Regions from separate parts of the Eubacterium sp. AF34-35BH genome, predicted to be linked through region 2. Evidence: riboswitches for the same ligand, from Rfam matches in the RefSeq annotation. Region 2 holds a riboswitch; the other holds the start of a gene.
What was found. A riboswitch is a leader RNA that binds a small molecule or an ion and turns the genes downstream of it on or off. The one in region 2 is predicted to bind thiamine pyrophosphate.
Positions count from the first base shown of each region.

Region 1: another riboswitch for thiamine pyrophosphate. It lies ahead of thiM (hydroxyethylthiazole kinase); the one in region 2 lies ahead of DWZ69_RS04045 (energy-coupled thiamine transporter ThiT).

Region 1 covers NZ_QUDZ01000003.1:306,191-309,408, reverse strand. The annotation lists gene DWZ69_RS05025 (hypothetical protein) at 1-674, shown strand, start outside; gene DWZ69_RS12330 (hypothetical protein) at 889-1,011, shown strand; TPP riboswitch at 1,077-1,182, shown strand; gene thiM (hydroxyethylthiazole kinase) at 1,285-2,106, shown strand; gene thiE (thiamine phosphate synthase) at 2,093-2,737, shown strand; gene DWZ69_RS05010 (HAD family phosphatase) at 2,749-3,218, shown strand, end outside.
Region 2 covers NZ_QUDZ01000003.1:82,467-85,684, forward strand. The annotation lists gene DWZ69_RS04040 (pseudouridine synthase) at 1-499, opposite strand, end outside; gene DWZ69_RS04045 (energy-coupled thiamine transporter ThiT) at 983-1,804, opposite strand; TPP riboswitch at 1,846-1,942, opposite strand; gene DWZ69_RS04050 (thiamine diphosphokinase) at 2,017-2,625, opposite strand; gene DWZ69_RS04055 (hypothetical protein) at 2,645-3,218, opposite strand, start outside.

The DNA of each region.
Region 1 (3,218 bases), 220 kb from region 2:
GTCTGTTTATAAATGACAAAAATGTATATACAAAAAAATTAACAGACGTATGGGCAAGCTATAAGGTAATTGACTTTGACACTTCTGACAAGACAATAGAGTTAAATTTTCAGGTAGGCAGTTATTCGTATACATTGGATTACAGTTCTTTTCAAAGATGGAACGGAAAAGAAATTACAGAATTTGAAACAAGCAGTAACAAGGCACTGATGTATGGGAGAGGATATCGGTTCAAGAATGTGAAAGGTAATGGAAGGTTCCATATTATTGTGGATACACCTTACGCATTGCCAATAGGATGTTTTTACGCGGATATTCCATTACAGTTAAAAGGTGATAAAATTGTACCGGCTACGGGAACTTACAAACTTGTGGAAAGCTCAAAAAAATATATGTATACTGTAAAGAAAAATATGAAATTGTACAAAACTGCATCTAAAAAATCAAAGAATAAATTTACTTTGAAAAAGGGAGATAAGCTTAGAATTATAAAAATCAAGCCGGCAAAGAATGTAGCAAAACGCCCTAAGGGAAAATATGGTCTTGATAAGAGGGATAACGGTTTTGCATATGTAAAAACTAAAACCGGAAAGAAGGGATGGATTTTCTTAAGTAAGAAAATGTCAAGCTGGGGAAAGAAAACTTTGTTTAAAAAGGTTCCAGGATGGGGCTGATATAATAGTGATAACTCCCTATCTTTTTTTTATAACTCACTTATTTTAAGTCAGCAGGAAAAACAATATCCTGCTGATTTCTTATTTTATCCATAACCTTCAATGCCATAAGAGACCCGTTTGAAAAATCTTTGTTAAAGGCGAAGATAATTGTAAGGATGACGGGATATATAAGTATGTAGTTAGACGAAAAGGGAAAGCAACAAATTCTCAAGTGGAAGAAGATGGTTACTTTTTTGTAAATGATAAAGATATTACATATGACCAGATTATGACAAGTCATTATACAAGCAATCTAGATGAAAAACTTGATTTTGTGCAGGCATTTGAATTCTAATTGTATACAACAATAACAAATCCACTATTGCATTATATTGAATTGAGAGATACAATACTATAGGAAATTAAATACAGGGGAGCTTGTAGGCAGGCTGAGAGGAAGTAATCAACTTCGACCCTTAAACCTGATTTGGATAATGCCAACGTAGGAATTAAGTATAGGATTTATTGCGGACAAACCAGATTAGGTTTGTCCGTTTTTCATTTTAACGTAATAATTATGATGAGATTCTGCTGTAAAAAGTATTCAGCAGAACGATAAGGAGGAAATATGTTTAAGGAATGTGTAGAAAACGTAAGAAATAATGTGCCTTTAGTTCACAACATTACTAATTATGTAACAGTAAATGATGTGGCTAATGTTTTACTGGCTTGTGGCGGCAGTCCAATTATGTCAGATGATATTGATGATGTGGAAGATATTACATCTATTTGTGGTGGTTTGAACATTAATATTGGAACATTAAATAAAAACACCATACCATCTATGTTTGCAGCAGGAAAGAAAGCAAATGAATTAGGACATGTTGTTTTACTTGATCCTGTTGGGGCAGGGGCAAGCAAGTTAAGAACTAATACAGCAAATGAATTAATGGAAAAAGTGAAATTTGATGTTGTAAGAGGAAATATTTCAGAAGTTAAGACTTTAATGCTGGGTACAGGAAGTACAAAAGGTGTAGATGCAGATGTTTCTGACAAAGTAACAGATGAAAACTTAGACGACACTATTAGCAAGCTCAAGAGTTTTTCAAAGGCAACAGGAAGCATTATCGCAGTAACAGGCGCAATTGATTTAGTTTGTGACAGCGAAAAATGCTATGTTATAAGAAATGGTAGAGCCGAAATGAGTTCAATTACAGGAACAGGATGCCAGTTATCAGGTTTGATGACAGCGTTTTTAGTTGCAAATCCAGAAAACAAATTGGAAGCAGCAGCGGCAGCAGTTTGTACAATGGGACTTGCCGGAGAAATTGCATGGTCAAGAATGAGTGAAGGCGATGGAAACTCAACATACAGAAACAGAATTATTGATGCCATCTACAATATGGATGGTGAAACATTAGAAAAAGGAGCTAAATATGAAGTTAAGTAATACAACAAAGGAAGAATTACTTTTATACGGCGTAACTGACAGAGCTTGGTTAAATGGCGAAACTTTGTACAGTCAGGTTGAAAAAGCTTTAAAAGGTGGAGCTACTTTTATGCAACTTCGAGAAAAGAAACTTGATGAAGAAAGTTTTTTGAAGGAAGCCATTGAGATAAAAGAATTATGTAGAAGGTACAATGTACCATTTGTAATTAATGATAATGTTGATATTGCTTTGGAAATGGATGCTGACGGCGTTCATGTTGGACAAAGTGACATGGAAGCTTTAGATGTAAGGGCAAAGCTTGGTCCTGATAAGATTATTGGTGTGTCAGCGCAAACTGTTGAGCAGGCAATTTTAGCGGAAAAACACGGAGCAGATTATTTAGGAGTAGGCGCAGTTTTTCCAACCGGCTCAAAAGATGATGCAGAAGAAGTTACTTTTGAAACATTGAAAGCAATATGTCAGGCAGTAAAAATTCCTGTTATAGCCATTGGTGGAATTTCAAAAGGCAATGTTTTAGAACTTGCAGGCAGTGGCATTTGCGGTATAGCAGTTATTAGCGCTATTTTTGCAGCAAAGGATATTGAAGAAGCAACTAAGGAATTAAAAGAAAAAACAATCAAAATGTTATAAAAAGGTGAATAATGGCAAAAGGATTTATTTTTGATGTTGATGGGACAATACTTGATTCTATGGAAATATGGATGGATGCAGCTAAGTTGTATTTAAAGGATTTAGGTATTGAGGCTGAGGAAAACTTAGGAGACATTATGTTTAGCCTGACTATGGCAGAAGGAGCAGAGTATATCAGAAAAACATATAAGGTTAATCTTTCTGACAAGGAAATTTGCGATGGTATAAACCAAAAGGTTTTTGGTTTTTATAAAGAAGAAGCTCCACTTAAAGGGAAGTCAATTGAAATTTTAGAGTATGCTCAAAAGAATAACATACCTATGGTGGTTGCAACATCAACAGACCGTCCTATGATTGAGGCGGCTTTTGAAAGGTTGAATCTTGGAAAATATTTTAAGAAAATATATACAACTACAGAGATTGGTTCAGGAAAAGACAAACCGGAAATTTTTATGAGAGCAATGGAAACATTAGGTACAAA
Region 2 (3,218 bases):
ATATTTTTACTCCTTTGGACATTTGTTTGATAAACTCCTCTGTAATGGGTTTATCAACAGTTACAACATATTCCTTTTCATGATAATTGGAAGCTTTTAAAATGTTATTAACCAACGCCCCGTCATTCGTTAACAATATTAACCCTTGAGAATTCTTGTCCAATCTTCCAATAGGATAAATTCTCTTCCTATAGTTAATATAATCAACAATATTATCGGGATTATTTTTGTCAGTTGTACATTCTACTCCAACAGGCTTATTAAAAGCTATAACAATCTGTTCTTCTTCTCTTGAAACTTCTTTTCCATCAACAGTAACTTTGTCTAACAAATTTACTTTCTGCCCCATCAAAGCAGTTTCGTTGTTTACCTTAACATGCCCTTCTTCTATTAATCTGTCAGCCTGTCTTCTTGAGCAAAAACCTGCATCACTTAAAAATTTATTTAATCTTATTTCTTCTGTATTACTTTTCTGTTCTTTTAATCTTTTATTATCCATATACATACCTTATTTTAGTATTTTTAACTTAAATTATTCTAAATAAATCCTTCTAAATTATACATCTTAATAATGATAAATGATACTAGAAACAACGTCAACAAAAATAAGATAAGAGAAGCTGTATATTATCAAAAACCTTAACTAATATATAAAGCAATAAAACTTTAACTCAAACTAAAACAAATGAAACTTCAGCTACAAAATGCTAAAAAGAAGCTGCAACAATTTTGTTACAGCTTCAGCTAACAAATTTATAGAACATGTACTCTCCCTCTAATAGTTTATAGTTTAATTTATTTCTAATACCCTTATTTATATTTTACATTCACACAAATACATATCTATAAATATTATTATTTATTTTTCAGCATGATTAATTATTCGTTTTTGCAATTAATTAGTTTTGGTAATTAATTCGCTTTAGTAATTAATTTGCTTATTAATCAGCTTTATTTTCTTTCAAGGTTTGTTTCTGATTTATTAATTTTCTCTTCTAGGCAAAACAGTTTTCTTTTTTGAAACTACTAATTTAGTAATTACATAAGTTAAGCCACCAACAATAACACCTACTAATAAAATCACACCTACTAACATCCAGTTTGTATTTGCGATAAGTGTTATCTTAAATCCGTCTTCTGTCTGGATTTGTCTAAATATAATTAGGAAGTCAACAATTATTGCTATACCACATACTAATACGCCATTTAAAACAGCCATAATGTTCTTTGACTTTTCTCTTGTTACAGGTTTTGCTGCTCTTAAATCAATTGAATTTGAAACAAGCGCCATAACATATACTGTAACTACAGTTTCAGGAATCATGTATGCTCCATTGTATACTAAAGAATATAATGCTCCATCAGCTGTTGGAATTGATACACCTGCCCATACTGTACAACCTGTAATAAAATGACATAAATATCTTAATAAACAAACAATCAATGTTCCTAAAACTAAGGCACCTGTCTGATGTTTATTTTTCTTAACAACACCAAGTAAACCAAGCACTGTAAAAGCCACAATGTAATCTAAAAGAATTATGGCAATCATAGCTGTTGTTGATGTAGCATAAGAAACATTTGATAGACCTGTTAATAATTGCAAAATACTATATGTAAAACTTGTAATAAGTCCCCATTTTAATCCATTCCTGTAACCTGCAATTATAATAGGCAACATACTTGCCGCTGTTACTGCTCCACCGTATGGCATGTCGATAATCTTAATAAAGCTTAACACAAAAGCCATAGCAATCAAAACTGAACATTCTACCAATGTTCCTGTTTTCTTTGTTTTTTCCATAAAAAAAGTCCTCCTTAGAATATAATATCACCAGAGAACCTATACATAACTAAATGCTTCCTTACGATGGTACTAACCATATCAAGTAGTGAGGGTCGACATACATCTCTCAGCCATCCGGCACCCCTAGCGACATATTTTTCATTATTTATTCTATATTCTTTAACATTTTTTGTCAAGTTGGCAAAGTATTGTATACATATCTGATTAGTTTAATATACAATTAGAAGACTTCCTTTTCCAACTGATATAACAGGATTTGCATTTACAAACTGATTGCTTACCCCTAAAGGTCTGTTTTCCTCAAGTTTATAGTTTTCTATATTATATAATGCATTTTTTATTGTAACATTATGAGCAACTCCGTTTATCGCAAAAACCGAAAATATATTTTTTTCTTTTCCTGTTATTGAAATCGAACCATCTGAAACAACTGTATATGTGTTATTACCATCAACCATCTTAATGTTGGCTCCTAATTGTGATGCATATAAAAGTGTTTGTATATTGGCAAAAGTATGGTCTATCCTTCCACCGGTTCCTCCGAAAATCACAATGTTATTAAAGCCTTTGTGCAATGCTGTCTTAACACAAATCATCATATCTGTTTCGTTTTTCATTACTTTGTGCTTTTCCACATTGCCACCAACAGGAACATATCCTAAAGAGTCAAAATCACCTATTACCAAATCAGGTTCTATTCCAAGTTGGTGTATTTTCTCAAAACCGCCATCTGCCGCTATTACAAAATCATTTTCTTTTTTAGTAAAATTGGTACCGGAGTTATCTCCGGCACCAACTATATAACATACGTTTTCCATTTATTTGACCTACTAATTTCTATTTGTTTTTGTTATTTTTTGAAGCTGTTGTCTGTGGCTTTGTTGTACTATTCACCTTTGTAGTAGGTGCCTGTGTTGTCACAGATGCTTTTGTTGTTGCATTGTTAGATGTATGAGATGCAGTTGTTTCATTCTTATTGTTTGAAGTTCCTGTAGTAGTCTCATTTTTCTTTTCATTTGCTTTAGCATTAATAGCATCATAATAAGCCTTAACCTTAGGATCTGATGCCTTAACACTTTCAAATTCTTCCTGAACATCTTTTAATAAATCCTGAACATCAGAATCTTTTGTAACTTTATTCATGTATTTTTGAATATCATCACCACTATCATTTTGAATATAAACATTTCCTGTTTTCTTATCCCTAACAACATATAATCTGCTAATTGCAGGAACTGTTGTGTCAATATTCTTAAGTCCCATCTGATAATATGCATAAACTACATACGTGTCATCATAAGGACCTTTCTTTGTGTAACATTCAACATCACTATATTCCGATACATAAGTTCTTTGCTTCACGCTGTTAATGTCATATAAGTTTCCAACATACTGTGCGATTATCTCAGCT